4 regions of the Streptomyces sp. NPDC051172 genome follow, and region 1 is predicted to be linked to each of the others. Evidence: riboswitches for the same ligand, from Rfam matches in the RefSeq annotation. Region 1 holds a riboswitch; each other region holds the start of a gene.

What was found. Region 1 has a riboswitch for cyclic di-AMP ahead of AB0N07_RS21780 (M23 family metallopeptidase). Riboswitches for the same ligand answer to the same signal wherever they lie in the genome.
Region 2: another riboswitch for cyclic di-AMP. It lies ahead of AB0N07_RS21920 (NlpC/P60 family protein); the one in region 1 lies ahead of AB0N07_RS21780 (M23 family metallopeptidase).
Region 3: another riboswitch for cyclic di-AMP. It lies ahead of AB0N07_RS41710 (M23 family metallopeptidase); the one in region 1 lies ahead of AB0N07_RS21780 (M23 family metallopeptidase).
Region 4: another riboswitch for cyclic di-AMP. It lies ahead of AB0N07_RS10160 (transglycosylase SLT domain-containing protein); the one in region 1 lies ahead of AB0N07_RS21780 (M23 family metallopeptidase).

What each region holds. Positions count from the first base shown of each region.
Region 1 is NZ_JBFBBE010000034.1:58,002-62,206, forward strand. Features, by position in the region: gene AB0N07_RS21775 (GntR family transcriptional regulator) at 85-777, opposite strand; gene AB0N07_RS21780 (M23 family metallopeptidase) at 965-1,729, opposite strand; cyclic di-AMP (ydaO/yuaA leader) riboswitch at 1,742-1,907, opposite strand; gene AB0N07_RS21785 (pitrilysin family protein) at 2,111-3,499, opposite strand; gene AB0N07_RS21790 (pitrilysin family protein) at 3,496-4,205, opposite strand, start outside.
Region 2 is NZ_JBFBBE010000035.1:980-5,184, forward strand. Features, by position in the region: partial or broken gene AB0N07_RS21915 (tellurite resistance/C4-dicarboxylate transporter family protein) at 1-645, opposite strand, end outside; gene AB0N07_RS21920 (NlpC/P60 family protein) at 742-1,896, opposite strand; cyclic di-AMP (ydaO/yuaA leader) riboswitch at 1,905-2,076, opposite strand; gene pcrA (DNA helicase PcrA) at 2,469-4,205, shown strand, end outside.
Region 3 is NZ_JBFBBE010000121.1:4,782-8,986, forward strand. Features, by position in the region: gene AB0N07_RS41695 (alginate lyase family protein) at 1-921, shown strand, start outside; tRNA gene AB0N07_RS41700 (tRNA-Met) at 1,021-1,094, shown strand; gene AB0N07_RS41705 (PP2C family protein-serine/threonine phosphatase) at 1,202-2,284, shown strand; cyclic di-AMP (ydaO/yuaA leader) riboswitch at 2,449-2,606, shown strand; gene AB0N07_RS41710 (M23 family metallopeptidase) at 2,618-3,631, shown strand; gene AB0N07_RS41715 (aldo/keto reductase) at 3,740-4,205, shown strand, end outside.
Region 4 is NZ_JBFBBE010000012.1:138,836-143,040, reverse strand. Features, by position in the region: gene AB0N07_RS10170 (CHRD domain-containing protein) at 1-232, opposite strand, end outside; gene AB0N07_RS10165 (polyprenyl synthetase family protein) at 391-1,401, opposite strand; cyclic di-AMP (ydaO/yuaA leader) riboswitch at 2,078-2,252, shown strand; gene AB0N07_RS10160 (transglycosylase SLT domain-containing protein) at 2,257-2,739, shown strand; gene AB0N07_RS10155 (HAD family hydrolase) at 2,792-3,649, opposite strand; gene AB0N07_RS10150 (FAD-dependent oxidoreductase) at 3,784-4,205, opposite strand, start outside.

The sequences.
Region 1 (4,205 bases):
CGCACAGGGGCGGCGGAATTACCGGTCGCGGGCAGCAGAAATAATGCCCCGCGAATTGTTGCTTCTTTGTATACGGCGCCCGTGTTAATGCCGCAGGCCCGACATGTTTACGGCATGTTGCGAGTTCCTCACACCGTTCGCGCGGCCCTCTCCGCCGAAGCGCAGCCGGTGCGCCGCGGTCGAGCGCTCGGTGTGCAGCGTCGTGACCGCCCGCGCGCGCTCGCTGTCGCCGCGGGCCACGGCGTCGACGATCGCCCCGTGCTCCGCCCAGGACTGCCCGGGGTCGACCGGTGCCTCCACGGCGTACATCCAGGCGATCTTGTGGCGCAGCTGGGTCAGCATCGAGGTCAGCGCGGGGCTGCCGGAGGCCTGGGCCAGCGTCTCGTGGAACCAGCCTCCCAGGGAGCGCAGATCCTCGCTGTTGCCCCTCCTGGCCCGCTCCTGACCCAGCCTGACCAGGCCGCGCAGTACCTTGAGATGGGCGTCGGTGCGCCGCTGGGCGGCCCGGGAGGCGCCGAGCGGTTCCAGGAGCATGCGCATCTCCAGCAGGTCGGCGGCCTCCTGCTCGGTCGGTTCCGCGACGCACGCGCCCGCGTGCCGCCGGGTCACCACGAAGCCCTCGGCCTCCAGCGTGCGCAGCGCCTCGCGCACGGGGACGCGCGAGACGCCGTAGCGGCGCGCGAGGAGTTCCTCGGTGAGCCGGCTGCCACGCTCGTAGACACCGGCGACGATGTCGTCCCGGATCGCCGTGCACACCGAGTGCGCCGGAATACGCATGACCGACCTCCGACTTAATCCCCGTGAAACGTCGATGATTGACGTGTATCGGTGACTCTATTGCACGGAGCCGGAATTTCCGACGGCGGGCCGGAATCCATGGATATTTTTTGGACAGCGGGGCGGCAGAAACACCGAAAGCCCCGGCTCGGGAGCCGGGGCCGGAAGGAGATCTTGCGATGCGCCGTCAGACGTTCACGCCGTGCGAGCGCAGGTAGGCGACGGGGTCGATGTCCGAGCCGTACTCGGGGGTCGTACGGGCCTCGAAGTGCAGGTGCGGTCCGGTGGTGTTGCCGGTCGCGCCGGAGAGGCCTATCTGCTGGCCCGGGGTGACCGTCTGGCCCACGGAGATGCCGATGGACGACAGATGGCCGTACTGGGTGTACGTGCCGTCGTTCATCTTGATCACGATCTGGTTGCCGTAGGCGCCGCCCCAGCCGGTCTGGACGACGGTGCCGGCGCCGACCGCGTGCACGGGCGTGCCGCTCGCGGCGTGGAAGTCGATGCCGGTGTGGCTGCCGGAGGACCACAGCGAGCTGCTGGCCCGGTAGCCGGTGGAGACGTACGAGTTCGAGATCGGCGCCACGAACGTGTTGAGGCGCTTGCGCTCGGCCTCGCGGGCGGCGCGCTCCTTGGCCTCGCGCTCCTGCTTGGCCTGGGCAGCGGCCTTCTCGCGTGCCGCCTCCTGGGCCGCCTTCTTGAGCGCGGCCTCCTCGGCGGCCTGCTTCTGGGCGTCGGCCTGGGCCTCGATCCTGTTGGCGATCGTGTCGCCGATGGTGATGACGGGGGTGAGGCCGGTCTGCTCGACGGAGGTGTCGGCGGCGAGCGCGGGGGCCGCGAGGGTACCGATGACGCCGGTGGCGGCGAGGGCCGCGACCCCGGCGGCGCGGGTGGTGGTGCGGTGCGTCCGTGCGGGGCGACGACGCTTCCCGGTGGCGCGCGTGAACGCCATGTGGTGGCTGGTCCTTTCCTTCCCTCTCGCCTACCGGGTTAGCTGACGGGTTCGGAGCAGGAAGGTCTCCTACGGACCCCCTCGCTGCACGCGCGGGCGTCCGATTCACCCCAGGGGACTGCGATGGGTCCCCGGCTCCCCTGGCTCGCGCCGTACGGGGACTCGGCGATGGCTGTCCGGTGCCGCGGATGCGGCGCGGTGCCTGACGGACAGCCCGGAAGACGCTAAGCGGGGCCGCTTTCAATCCCCAAACGGATCACGCTGTTTGTAGCGCATCACACAGGGCAGACAGGCAACTCTCCTTCGATTCTCCGCCAATTCGGACATAAGAGGGCCCTGGTAACGCATCCGTCACCAGGGCCACCCCACGCGCGCGTGCCGCTACTCGGCCGACACCACCGTGACTTCACCGATACCGAGCGCCTCGACGGGCTCCTTGATCTGGGCCGCGTCACCGACGAGAACCGTCACCAGACGGTCCACCGGGAAGGCGCTCACGGCCGCCGCGGTGGCCTCCACGGTGCCGGTCGCGGCGAGCTGCTGGTACAGCGTCGCCTGGTAGTCGTCGGGCAGGTGCTGCTCGACCTGGTCGGCCAGCGTGCTCGCGACGGCCGCCGCGGTCTCGTACTTCAGCGGCGCCACACCGACGAGGTTCTGGACGGCGACATCGCGCTCGGCGTCGGTGAGGCCGCCCTCGGCGAGCGTGCGCAGCACCGTCCACAGATCCTGCAGCGCCGGGCCGGTGTTCGGGGTGTCGACGGAGCCGCTGATGGCGAGCATCGCGGCACCGGAGCCGTCCGGGGCGGACCTGAGGACCTGGCCGAACGCGCGCACACCGTAGGTGTAGCCCTTCTCCTCGCGCAGGACGCGGTCCAGGCGCGAGGTGAGGGTGCCGCCGAGGCAGTACGTGCCGAGCACCTGGGCGGGCCACACGCGGTCGTGCCGGTCGGCGCCGACGCGGCCGATGAGCAGCTGCGTCTGGACGGCGCCCGGACGGTCGACGATGATCACGCGCCCGGTGTCGTCGGCGGTCACCGGCGGCACGGGGCGGGGTTCGGCCCTGGAGCCGGTCCAGGCGCCCAGGGTGTCGCCGAGCAGCGCGTCCAGGTCGATGCCGGTGAGGTCGCCGACGACGACGGCGGTGGCCGTGGCGGGCCGGACATGGCGGTCGTAGAAGGCGCGTACGGCCGCCGCGTCGATCTTCTCGACCGTCTCCTCGGTGCCCTGGCGCGGGCGCGACATGCGCGAGGTCGCCGGGAACAGCTCCTTGGAGAGCTCCTTGGCGGCACGGCGCGAGGGGTTGGCCAGCTCGTGCGGGATCTCGTCCAGGCGGTTGCGGACCAGCCGCTCGACCTCGCTGTCTGCGAACGCGGGCGCCCTGAGGGCGTCGGCGAGCAGCCCGAGCGCCTTGGCGAGACGGGAGGCCGGGACCTCGAGGCTCAGACGTACGCCCGGGTGGTCGGCGTGCGCGTCCAGGGTCGCGCCGGCGCGCTCCAGTTCGGCGGCGAACTCCTCGGCGGAGTGCTTGTCGGTGCCCTCCGAGAAGGCTCGGGCCATGATCGTGGCGACGCCTTCGAAACCGGCCGGCTCGGCCTCCAGGGGTGCGTCCAGGAGCACCTCGACGGCGACGACCTGCTGGCCGGGGCGGTGGCAGCGCAGGACGGTCAGGCCGTTGTCGAGCGCGCCGCGCTCGGGGGACGGGAACGCCCACGGCTTGGCCTCGCCCGCCCGGGGCTGCGGGTGGAACTGCATCGTGGCGAGCTCGGTCACTTGGCCGCCTCCTCGTTCTGGTCGGTGGCTTCCACCGTGGCTTCGGACTCGGGGTCTTCGGGGAAGTCCTCGTCCTGGGCGTGCTCCGCGGACTCGGGCGAGAGCGGCTCGTAGACGAGCACCGCGCGGTTGTCGGGGCGCAGGCGGGCCTTGGCGACCTCCTGGACCTCCTTGGCCGTCACCTCCAGGACGCGCTGCACGGCGGTCAGCGCGAGCTGAGGGTCGCCGAACAGGACGGCGAACCGGCACAGTTCGTCGGCGCGGCCCGCGACCGTGCCGAGCCGGTCCAGCCACTCGCGCTCCAACTGGGCCTGGGCACGCTCCATTTCCTCGGCCATGGGGCCATCGGCGGCGAACCGGGCGAGCTCCTCGTCGATGGCGGCCTCGATGACCGGCACCTCGACGTCACCGGAGGTCTTCACGTCCAGCCAGCCCAGGGAGGGTGCTCCGGCCAGCCGCAGCAGGCCGAATCCGGCCGCGACGGCCGTACGGTCGCGGCGCACCAGCCGGTTGTAGAGGCGGGAGGACTCGCCGCCGCCGAGGACGGTGAGCGCCAGGTCGGCGGCGTCCGCCTCGCGCGTGCCGTCCTGCGGCAGCCGGTAGGCCGCCATCAGAGCGCGCGCCGGGACCTCCTCCTCGATGACCTCGCGCAGCTGCTCACCGATGATCTCCGGCAGCGAGCCGTCGCGGGGCTCCGGCTTCCCGT
Region 2 (4,205 bases), on a different contig from region 1:
GGACACCGCGGTCGTCGTCGTCCCACAGGTACAGGCGCGCGCTGTCCGCCGCGACGAGCCTCGCTCCGGCGAGCGCCGAGATGGCGAGCGCACCGCCCGCCACCCACTGGTCGCCCAGCCCTTGCGTCACCTGTCGCAGATCGAAGAGGGCCAGCACGCAGGCGTAGAGGACGAGCCCGAGTCAGAACAGCGCCGGCGCCGCGCGCGCGAGCCGTGCCGTCGCCTGGACCCCGGCGAGTGTGGCGCCGAGCACCGCGCCCGGCATGTGACGCCGCCAGTGCCGTGCGACCTGCACCAGCAGCAGCGGCCACAGCACGGCAGCCGGCGCGAGCAGGGCCTCGGCTGGGGTCTGCCGTCCGAGGGCGCAGAACCGGGTTCCGAGGACGGTGGTCGCCGCGACGGCGGTCAGCGCCCCCGGCGCCCCGCCTCCGCCCGCCACCTCACCGGTTCCCGCACCAGCCGGGCACCGAAGCCCGCCGCAAGCACCGCCCAGGCGACACAGGCCAGGCCCAGGACGATCCGCGACAGCACCTCGTACCCCGTCGGATGCAGTCCGAGCGACACACTGCCGGTCGCCGGCACGGCGGCCCCGGCCGCCGGCGAACGCTGCGCCCACCAGGCGTGGCGGAAGGTCGGGCCGGACATGGGGCCGATGCCAAGGAGTGCGGCGCGGGTTGAGGCCGGGCCACGCGCGCGTGCATCACAAACTGTCCCCACGCGCGCGTGCCCTGCTCTCCTGCCTCAGGCAGGCCGCACCACGCTGTGGATGATCGATTCGCCGCCGTAGTAGATCGACTCCTCGCGGACGTACGCGCCGGGCTTCGGGGCGTGGATCATCATGCCGTTGCCGATGTAGACGCCGACGTGGCTGATGTCGTCGTAGAAGAAGATCAGGTCGCCGGGCTGAGCGTCGGTCAGCGAGACCGTCGTGCCGGCGTTGACCTGGTCGTAGGTGGTGCGCGGGAGGGAGACGCCGGCGGCCTTCCAGGCGGCCTGGGTGAGGCCGGAGCAGTCGTAGGAGCCGGGGCCGGTGGCGCCCCAGACGTACGGTTTGCCGATCTGTGCCCGGGCGAAGGCGAGCGCCTTCTCGGCCTTGGTGGCGTAGGAGGAGTCGCTGGTGGAGGTGGATCCCGAGCCCGAGGCGGAGCCGCCGTCCCGGGCCGCGGCCTCTTCCTTGGCCTTCTCCGCCGCCGCCTGCTGTTTCGCCAGCTCAGCGGCCTTGCGGGCCGCCGCCTCCTCCTGCTGCTTCTGGATCGCCGCGAGCCGCGCCTTCTCGTCGGCGGTCAGCTTCGACAGCAGCTCGCGCGCGTCGGAGAGCTTCTTCTGCACCGTGGACTTGGCGGTCTGCAGGTCGCTCTGTGTCGCGGTGAGCGACTCAAGGCTCTTGGATGCCTCCTGACGCTTCTTCATCGTCGCGGACTGCTCGGTGAAGTACTCGTCGACCGCGCTCTTCTGGCGAGAGGTCAGCCGTCCCATCAGCTGCGTCTGGTCGAAGTAGTCCTGCGGGGAGTCCGCGAGCAGGAAGGTCGCCGTGTCGGGTGCGGCGGCTCCGGTCCGGTACTGGGCCGCGGCGAAGGAACCGAGCCGGTCACGCTCTTCGTTGAGCTTCTGCATGCGCTTGGCGACGTCGTCGAGGAGGGTGTCGACGTTCTTGCGCTGCTTCGTGGTCTTCTCTTTGGCCGCGTTGTACTTCTCGGTGGCCGACTCCGCCTGGCGGTAGAGGTCGTCGACCTTCTTCTCGACCTCTTCGAGGCTGGGCTTGCCGTCCGCGGCGGGGGCGGCGTTCGCGGACTGGGACAGCAGGGCCACCGAGGTGAGGGCGGCCGTGGCGAGGGCGGGGGTGCGTATACCTGCTACGCGCGAACCCGCGGGGCGCGACTTGCGGTGCGACGCCAAGGGAGGCGACTCCTTCCATGCTCCGCCTACCGAGTTAGCTGTCGGGTTCGGGCGGGTGGTTCGGAAGGGTTGCCCTACGGTCCGTGCCCCGAAAGGGAGGAGGACCGATTCACCCCAAGGTCGGTGTGGGTCCCCGGCTCCGGATGCGCGGCGGCGCACCGGACTCGGCGGAGGCCGCGCGGCCCGGCGACGTTCGCCGGTGGGGGTCGTGCGGCCTGCCGGAACGGTAGCCAACTCGTGTGGCCCCTGTGAAGGTTGATGTTCGATATGCCCGATACATTTTCGTGACCTTCGGTCAGCAGGTCGCATGCGCTCGTCAATTCGGGATGATATGTGCCGTCCTGGTGGTATTTCTGTCGGAGCGGCAGCGTCCACTCGCTTCGGTCCACGCCTCGACTTGTTCGATTACGGTCCGTGATGGCACGGTTCTGGAGAGCAGAGGACGTCTGGCGTTCAGGTCTGGAAGCACCAGGGATTCTGCGCCCGTGGAGGCCCAGGGGAGCCCGCGGATTCCGGCGATGTTCTCAGGGCGGCGGCGGGCTGTCAGTGGGGCACCCTAGACTCGGAGAGCGATGAGCAGCCTCTTTGACGACAGCTTCCTGGCGAACCTCCAGGCCCCCCGCGGGCACGAGGAGGAACCTCCGCCGCCGCCCGAGGACGATCACGGACCGGAGCCGGTTCCGGACGATCTGTTCGGCGGGAAGTTCGACGTGCCCCCGGACCGGGAGGACTACTACCGCAACGGCGCCCCCCGCCCGGCGATCGACCCGGCCGCACTCCTGGACGGGCTGAACGAGAACCAGCGCGCGGCCGTCGTCCACTCCGGCGGCCCCCTGCTCATCGTGGCCGGCGCCGGCTCCGGCAAGACCCGCGTGCTCACCCACCGCATCGCGTACCTCCTGGGCGAGCGGAACGTGCATCCCGGCCAGGTCCTCGCGATCACCTTCACCAACAAGGCCGCGGGCGAGATGAAGGAGCGCGTCGAGCAGCTCGTCGGCCCGCGGGCGAACGCGATGTGGGTGATGACCTTCCACAGCGCGTGCGTGCGCATCCTGCGGAGGGAGTCGAAGAAGCTCGGCTTCACCTCCTCCTTCTCGATCTACGACGCAGCCGACAGCAAGCGCCTGATGGCCCTCGTCTGCCGCGACCTGGACCTCGACCCCAAGCGCTACCCGCCGAAGTCCTTCAGCGCCAAGATCTCGAACCTGAAGAACGAGCTGATCGACGAGGAGGACTTCGCCGCCCAGGCCGCCGACGGTTTCGAGAAGACCCTCGCCCAGGCCTACGCCATGTACCAGTCGCGGCTGCGCGAGGCGAACGCCCTCGACTTCGACGACCTGATCATGACGACGGTCAACCTGCTGCGCGCCTTCCCGGACGTCGCCGAGCACTACCGCCGCCGCTTCCGGCACGTCCTGGTCGACGAGTACCAGGACACCAACCACGCCCAGTACGCGCTCGTACGGGAACTCGTCGGCACCGGCACGCGCGCCGACGAAGCTGACGTACCGCCGAACGAGTACGACCTCCAGCCCGCCGAACTGTGCGTCGTGGGCGACGCCGACCAGTCGATCTACGCCTTCCGCGGTGCGACGATCCGCAACATCCTCCAGTTCGAGGAGGACTACCCGGACGCGACGACGATCCTGCTGGAGCAGAACTACCGCTCCACCCAGACGATCCTCTCCGCGGCCAACGCCGTCATCGAGCGCAACGAGTCCCGCCGCCCCAAGAACCTGTGGACCAACGCGGGCGCGGGCGCCCGCATCACCGGCTACGTGGCCGACACGGAGCACGACGAGGCGCAGTTCGTCGCCGACGAGATAGACCGTCTCACGGACGCCGGCGAGGCGAAGGCCGGAGACGTCGCCGTCTTCTACCGCACCAACGCCCAGTCCCGTGTCTTCGAAGAGGTCTTCATCCGCGTCGGCCTGCCCTACAAGGTCGTCGGCGGTGTCCGCTTCTACGAGCGCAAGGAGGTCCGGGACGTCCTGGCCTACCTGCGGGTGCTGGCCAACCCCGAGGACTCGGTGCCGCTGCGCCGCATCCTCAACGTCCCCAAGCGCGGTATCGGCGACCGCGCGGAGGCGATGATCGACGCCCTCGCCCAGCGGGAGAAGATCAGCTTCCCGCAGGCGCTGCGCCGCGTCGACGAGGCGTACGGCATGGCCGCACGTTCGGCCAACGCCGTCAAGCGGTTCAACACACTGATGGAGGACCTCCGGACGATCGTCGAGTCCGGCGCGGGCCCGGCGACCGTACTGGAGGCGATCCTCGAACGTACCGGCTACCTCGCCGAGTTGCAGGCC
Region 3 (4,205 bases), on a different contig from region 1:
GGCAAGGGCGCGAAGGGCTGTCTGGAGGAGCGGCAGGACGCCATCGCCGCCTACACCCAGGCGCTCCTCTACAGCGTCACCGGTCAGCACGAGCACGCCGTGAAGGCCCGGGAGATCATGGACGCCTGGTCGGCGCAGCTGAAGCGGCACACGGCGCAGGACGCCCGGCTGCAGTCCTCCTGGGCCGGGTCGACCTGGGCGCGGGCCGCGGAGATCATCCGGTACGCACCGGGCGCCGGCTGGCCCGCCGACCGAGTACGGCGGTTCACGGCCATGCTGCGCACCGCCTACCTCCCCGAGGTCACCAGGGACCTTCCCGACTACAACGGCAACTGGGACCTCGCGATGACCGACGCCGCCATCGGGATCGCCGTCTTCACCGACGACCACAAGACCTTCGACACCGCCGTAAAACGCTTCCGCGGCCTGGTGCCCGACTACTTCTATCTGCGCAAGGACGGCAAGATCCCGCTCACCCCGGCCGGCTCCGACGCCAACACCGTGCAGAAGCTGGAGACGTACTGGTTCAAGGAGACGAAGTTCGAGGACGGCATCGCGCAGGAGACCTGCCGCAACTTCAAGCACGTCGGCTACTCCCTCGCCGCCACCGCGCACATCGCCGAGACCGCCTGGCACCAGGGCGTCGACCTGTACGGCGACGTCAAGGACCGGCTGAAGGCGGCCCTCGACTTCCACGCCCGCTACGAGATGGGGGCCAAGCCCCCGCGGTGGCTGTGCGGCGGCAGGGTCGTCGGCAACATGGGCCCCGACCTGGAGGTCGCCCTCAACCACCTGGAGAACCGGCTCGGCACCCCCGTCCCGGCCGCCCACAAGCTGGTCGAGCAGAGCCGCCCGGCGGGCACCGACGACCTCTTCGTCTCCTGGGAGACGCTCACCCACGCGGACAACCCCGCCGCCTGACGGCCATCCTGCGAACCCCCGAGAACGCAGGCGAACGGGGGCGGACACAAACCCTGGCGCAGACAGCCCCGCGGATGGCGTATGCTGGTTACACAACGACGCGGGGTGGAGCAGCTCGGTAGCTCGCTGGGCTCATAACCCAGAGGTCGCAGGTTCAAATCCTGTCCCCGCTACTCAAGGCTCAGGGCCGGAGTCCAGTGACTGGACTCCGGCCCTGAGTGTTTCCCCCGGTCGGGTCATCCGGCTCGCCCCGCACCGCCGTACCGGGAAACCTGGAGAGGTGGAGCAGGAGGGGCCGATCTCATACGCGCGCACCTTCGTGCGGCTGCTCCCGGCGCTGTTGATCGTCGGCGGGACCTTCTACGACTACCTCACCCCGTCGCGGTTCACGGCGGGCCCTCTCTTCACCGCCGCACCCCTGGTCGCCGCCCCGCTCTACTCGCGCCGCGGCACGGTCCTCACCGGCATCGCGACCGTCCTCGTCGTCACCGCGATCCACGCCCAGATGGGCATCCTCCTCCAGGTCGAGGCGATCACCGAGCTGGCCACCGTCGCGACGGTCTCCGTCCTGGCCGTCCTCATCAACCTCCTCGTCGGCCGCGGTCGCGAGGAGCTCGCCTCGCAGCGCGAGATCGCCGAGGCCACCCAGCGCGCCGTGCTGCCCGAACCCGCCGAGCGGGTCGGAGGGTTCGCAGTCGCGGCACGGTACGAGGCCGCGCAGGCGGACGCATCCATCGGCGGCGACCTGTACGCCGTGCAGGACAGCCCGTACGGCGTACGGCTGGTCGTGGGCGACGTACGGGGAAAGGGGATGGGCGCGGTGGCCGCCGTGGCCGTCGTCATCGGGGCGTTCCGGGAGGCCGCCGAACAGGAGGCCACCCTGGAGGCGGTCGCACAGCGGCTGGACCGGGCGCTGGCCCGCGAGGCGGCGCGGCGCGGGGGCATCGAGTTGTTCGAGGGGTTCGCCACCGCCGTGCTCGCCGAACTCCCGCACGGCGAGGGCGTCGTCCGCATCCTCACCCGAGGCCACCCGCCTCCGCTGCTGCTGTGCCCCGACGGCACCGTGCACACCCTGCACGCCCGCGAGCCCGCCCTGCCGCTCGGCATGGGCGACTTCGGGAGCCGGCCCGACCGCGCGGAGGAGATCGCGTTCCGCGGCGGGGCCACGCTGCTGCTGTACACCGACGGGCTGTCCGAGGCACGGGACGAGCACGGGCGGTTCTTCGAACCCGCGGACCGGCTCGCCGGCCGGGTCTTCCACGAGCCCGCCGCGCTGCTCGCCACCCTCGCACGGGAGGTGCGCAGATACGCCGGTGAGGCCATGGCGGACGACATGGCACTGCTCGCCGTAAGACGGCCCTGAGATTCCTGAGGCGCGGTCAACTCGCCCGTTTTTCGCCGTTCATGCGCCGTACGTTCAGGTCAGAAAGGTTAATGATCAAGCGGAACACCTTGGAAACGACACCCCGGGTCTATTAACGTTCGATAACGCAGCGCGGTCGTCCCAGCCGTCACAAGAGGCGGCTCCGTGCGCACGCGCCGAATCCCGCAAGGGAACCGGGGAACCACCACCCTGGGGTGAATCGCGCCGACACCGCCGTGGCAGCACGGCAGGTATACGCGCGTAGGAGACCTTCCTGCTCCGAACCCGTCAGCTAACCCGGTAGGCGAGAAGGAAGGAAAGGAGCACGCCCACGTGGCGTCCAACCCGCCTGCCCCGCCAGCCCCGTTCGTGCCGAGCACCGAACCCTTCGGCTTCGCCGGCCGACGCACCGACGAGGGTCCGTGGGAGGAGTGGAATCCCACCGAGGACTCCCTCGCCCCGGTCCGCGGCCGGCACCGCGTCGCCAAGCAGCGCGGCGGGGGACTCGCCCGCAGCTCCACGGTCCTCGGTGTCGGTGTCATAGCCGCCGTCGGCGCGGGCGGTATGGCCAGCGCCAACACCGGCAAGCCGCCGGTGTCGATCTCCATGCCCGATCTCGCCTCCGTGGCCCATGTGTTCGGTGGCTCCGAGGCCCCCAAGGGCTCCGCGACCGCGCTCAGCGACGTCGCCACCACCTCCGAGGGCACCGCGCGGGGCGCCGGTGAGGCGCTGCGCGACCGGATCATGGCGCAGGCCGAGTCGCAGCAGGTCCAGATCGACGGCAAGAGCCAGGCGGCCACCGAGGCGGCCCTCGCGAAGCAGATCGACGACGCCGCCGCCAAGGCCGAGAAGGAGGCCGCGACCAAGGCCGCCGCGGCGAAGGAGAAGGCGGAGGCGGCGGCCAAGAAGGCCGCCGAGGCCGTGAAGCTCGCCGAGCTGGCCAAGCAGTTCCAGCTGCCGGTCGTGTCGTACACGATCACCGGCACCTTCGGTCAGGCCGGTTCCATGTGGTCCTCCGGCTACCACACGGGCCTCGACTTCGCCGCCCCCACGGGCACGCTCATCAAGGCCATCCACTCCGGCACCATCACGCAGGCCGGCTGGGCGGGCGCGTACGGCTACCGCACGATCCTCACCCTCGACGACGGTACGGAGCTCTGGTTCTGCCACCAGTCGTCGATCAGCGTCAGCGTCGGCCAGAAGGTCGGCACGGGTGACGTCATCGGCCGCATCGGCGCCACCGGCAACGTGACCGGCCCGCACCTGCACCTGGAGGTCCACCCCGACGGCCAGGCCACGGGCATCGACCCGCTGCCGTGGCTGCGCAGCAAGGGCCTCAACCCCTGACATCCGTGCGTTCTCCGTCCGCCCCCGGAGTGCCGTAGTCCGCTTGTTTACGGGATCTTTGCGCCCGCCGCGGAAGACCGGCCACCGGGGCGGGCGTTGACGTAAGGCATGACTTCTCCTTCTCTGCGCAAGCTCGGCTCCTCCGGCCTGGAGGTCTTCCCGCTCTCCCTGGGCGGCAACGTCTTCGGCTGGACCGCCGACGAGGCCACCTCCTTCGCCGTGCTCGACGCCTATGCGGCCGCCGGCGGCAACTTCGTCGACACCGCCGACTCCTACTCGGCCTGGGTCGACGGCAACCACGGCGGCGAGTCAGAGACGATCATCGGCAAGTGGGTCAGGGCGCGCGGCAACCGCGACGACGTGGTCATCGCGACCAAGGTCAGCCAGCACCCCGACTTCCAGGGCCTGTCCGCCGCCAACATCAAGGCCGCCGCAGAGGCCTCCCTGCGCCGCCTCGACACCGACTACATCGACCTCTACTACACCCACTTCGACAAGCCCGAGGTGCCGGTCGAGGAGATCATCGGCGCGCTCGACGAGCTGGTGAAGGCGGGCAAGGTCCGGCACATCGCCG
Region 4 (4,205 bases), on a different contig from region 1:
CCTTGATGAACTCGAGACCGGCGCCGTCCTGGTCGCCGACGGCCGGGCCGCCCGCCACGGGCACCTCGTCGGCCCCGCGCAGACTGGCAGCCAGAAGGGTTCCCCCGGTGCCGTCGGACACGACACCGGTGGCGTGGGCCGGGATCACCGCGGCGGCGATCCCGCCGGCGGCGGCCACCGCGACAGCTGTGGCCACCAGGCTCTTACGGCGCTTCGAGAACGTCGCATTCATGCCCATGATTCTTTTTTTCTCCCCGTAGACCGGCCGACACCCCCTGCGTCGGCCTTCCGGGTATGACTACGGAAGCGATCTCATTCTGGATTCAGTCCAGATATATGACGTGCATCACATCGCCTGGAGCGCAGCTCAGAGGCCGCTCGGCCGACGGCTCAGCCGGCCCGGTGCACCACGGCGTCGCACATCTCCATCAGCGCGAGCTTGGCATCGCACTCCGGCAGCGGGGCCAGGGCCGCTCGCGCGTCCTCCGCGTACCGCACCGTGTCCCGCCGCGCCTGCTCCAGCGCAGGGTGCGCCCGCAGTCCGGCGAGCGCCTCGGCATGCCGCGCGTCGTCGCTCAGGTCGGAGTCCAGCAGCTCGCACAGGGCGATGTCCTCGGCAAGACCCAGCCGGGCCGCCCGCTCCCGCAGCCGCAGCACCGGAAGCGTGGGGACTCCCTCGCGCAGGTCGGTGCCCGGGGTCTTGCCGGACTCGCGCGACTCGGAGGCGATGTCCAGTACGTCGTCCGCCAGCTGGAAGGCGACTCCCAGCCGCTCCCCGTACTGCGTCAGCACGTCCACGACCGTCTCGTCGGCGCCCGACATCATCGCCCCGAAGCGGCACGACACGGCCACCAGCGAGCCCGTCTTGCCGCCGAGGACGTCCAGGTAGTGGTCGACCGGGTCCCGTCCGTCCTGCGGCCCCGCCGTCTCCAGGATCTGCCCGGTGACCAGGCGCTCGAACGCCTCGGCCTGCACCCGGACCGCCTCGGGCCCGAGGTCGGCGAGGATGTGCGAGGCGCGCGCGAACAGGAAGTCGCCGGTGAGGACCGCCACCGAGTTGCCCCAGCGGGCGTTGGCGCTGTCGACGCCACGCCGCACGGCGGCCTCGTCCATCACGTCGTCGTGGTACAGCGTCGCCAGATGGGTCAGCTCCACCACCACGGCCGACGGCACGACCCCCGGCGCATACGGGTCACCGAACTGGGCGGCGAGCATCACGAGCAGCGGGCGGAACCGCTTCCCGCCCGCCCGCACCAGGTGCTGGGCGGCCTCCGTGATGAAGGGCACCTCACTCTTGGTGGCTTCGAGCAAACCTTCCTCGACGGCCGCCAATCCGGCCTGGACATCGGCTTCCAGAGCCTGGTCCCGCACGCTCAGCCCGAACGGCCCGACGACGGTCACGAGGGGTCTCCTGTCTGCTGGTGTCTACTGGCGGTTACACGGTTTGTCGATAGGTCGCTGACATCACTCAAGTCAGCGTATCCGGTCACCTTTCGATCACCGATGCCACCCACCCGTCCAGCCCGGGCGGTATCGGATCACGGCCGGTATGTTTTTGATCAACTGATAAGAACGGATATCTACCGACTTGTCTATCGGGGTGTCGGCCGACCCGCCTCTCGGCGTGCCCCCCGGCGCGTCCGTACGAGTCGGCACGCCCGATCGCCCCTCCCTCACGAAACGACTCACGAGGACCTCCGGATCCCGGCGCGGGGTGCTCGACGGGCGACCGCCATGACAACGACGTGCACCACACGCCAGGTTCCGTTTTCGCCCCCCAATGAGGCGATGAGCTGCTGGTTGACCACTAGTTGGGGCCATTGCCCCTTTTTGCCGTTCTTGCGGATGCCGGTGACTTGACTCACACGGCGGTGCGGGCCGACGAGCGCCACCCTCTCACCGCTTCCCCTTCCCCGTACGCGAGTTGAACCTTGGCAACCGCAAAGGATCAAGTGCCCCATAAGCCTCAGACCAAGGTCAAGAGGCGTGATCTGTGAACTCGACACTTGTTCCCGTCATGTGCTCTCGCATACGTTCCCGGCCTGTCGGGTGGACGCCGAATCCTGCCGCCGCCCGGGAACAACCATCGACCAACTGACTCGCACGGCAGGAGCGGGGGAACCAGGTAGGCCGCCGGGCCGGGCATCGTCCCTGACCGGCTAGGGGTGAAGTCGCGCTGCCGTACGGCTGCGCGGCCGGGCATCTCCCCGCCCGAACCCGACAGCTCACCTCGCAGGCGCCGGAGAGGATCCCGCCATGCCTGCAACAGGTCAGCACCGTCGTCCCAGAAGCAACCGCCTCGCTCGCAAGCTCGCCGTCACCGGTACGGGCGTCGCCGTTCTCGCCCTCCCGCTCATCGGCGCGAACAGCGCGTCCGCGGCCACCCCGACCGTGGCCAGCGTGAAGTCGATGGGCTACGCCGACAACCTCGACGGCTGGATCCGGGGCGCCCTCCAGGTCATGCAGCAGAACGGAATCCCGGGGACGTACAACGGCATTTACCGCAACATCATCCGCGAGTCCTCGGGCGACCCGGCCGCCATCAACAACTGGGACTCGAACGCGGTCGCCGGCACCCCCTCCAAGGGACTGCTGCAGGTCATCGACCCGACGTTCCTCGCCTACCACGTGCCCGGCACGGCGATGAACCCCTTCGACCCGATCGCGAACATCACGGCCGCCTGCAAGTACGCCGCCGCGCGGTACGGGTCGATCGACAACGTCTTCGGCGCCTACTAGGCGCTCCCGGGGAAGTGCCTCGACGGGCCGTTCGTCGCATCCGGCACCCTGCTCACAACCCCTCGAGTTGCCCGAGCTCCACGAGTTCGTCGAGCTCCCCGAACTCGACGAACAGTCGCTCGAGGACGACGGCGATGCCGTCGTCCTCGTTCGACAGGGTGATCTCGTCGGCCACCGCCTTGAGTTCGGGGTGGGCGTTGGCCATGGCGACGCCGTGGGCGGCCCAGTCGAACATGGGGATGTCGTTCGGCATGTCGCCGAAGGCGATGGTCTGCTGCGGGCCGAGTCCCAGGTGTGCGGCGGCCAGTGCGAGGCCCGTCGCCTTGGTGATGCCGCATGGCTGGAGTTCGACGGTCCCCGGCCCCGACATGGTGACGGTGGCCAGCGAACCCACCACCGAGCGCGCCGTCGCCGCCAACTCGTCGTCGGACAGGTCGGGATGGCGCAGCAGCACCTTGCTGATGGGTTCGCACCACAGGTCGTCGCGCCGGTCGACCCGGACCGCGGGCAGCGTCGGATGCGGCATCAGATAGCCCGGTTCGATGAGCGTGAGTCCCTCCACACCGTCCTGGTCGACAGCCGCGTACACCTGGCCCACCTCGGCCTCGATCTTGCCGAGGGCGGTCTCGGCCAGCTCCCGGTCCAGGGTGACGGACCACAGCAGACGGTCCGCGCCCACGTCGTACACCTGCGCGCCCTGCCCGCACACCGCGAGCCCCCTGCCGCCCAGTTGGTCGAAGAGCGGCCGCACCCTGGGGGCCGGCCGGCCCGTCACGACCAGGTGCCGGGCGCCGGCCCCGGCGACCCGTGCGAGAGCGGCGAGGGACCGGTCGGAGAGCGTGTCGTCGCCTCGGAGCAGCGTGCCGTCCAGGTCGGTGGCGATGAGTGCATATGCGGTGGGTGCGGCCATGATCAGAGAATACGGACAGGACGCCCCACCGACTCATCGTGAACCGGACGACGGCCGATTGCCCCACCGTCCCTCACTCAACTCCCTTATCCTTATGGGCTCTTCATCGTCAGGCAAGAGCCCGCTGCCGCTGCCTAGCCGTGCGCTGCCGCCAGGTGTTTTGCCAGCCTCGGAGAGGCGAACTCGGTGCCGCACACGAAGCGCATCACCGGGCCGTACGACGCCGCGGCCGGCAGGCCGGTGAAGTACAGGCCGGGGACCGAGGAGACGTACCCCGCGCCCAGTTTGGGTGTGCCGCGGCTCACCGCGAGACGCGTGCGCAGTTCGTGGCCGAGGAAGTCCATGGCCGCGATGTCCACCCGGTATCCGGTGGCCGCGATGACATGGTCCGCGGACATGTCCAGGATGCGGCCGGCGTGGGTGCGGACCGTCAGCTTCGGGCTGCCGTCGGCCGCATCCGCCCGCACGATCCGGTCGACCTCGCTGACCTGCACCTTCCCCTCGAAACGATCGCGCAGCCACCATGCGCCGAGCGGACCGAGGACGCGCCGCACCA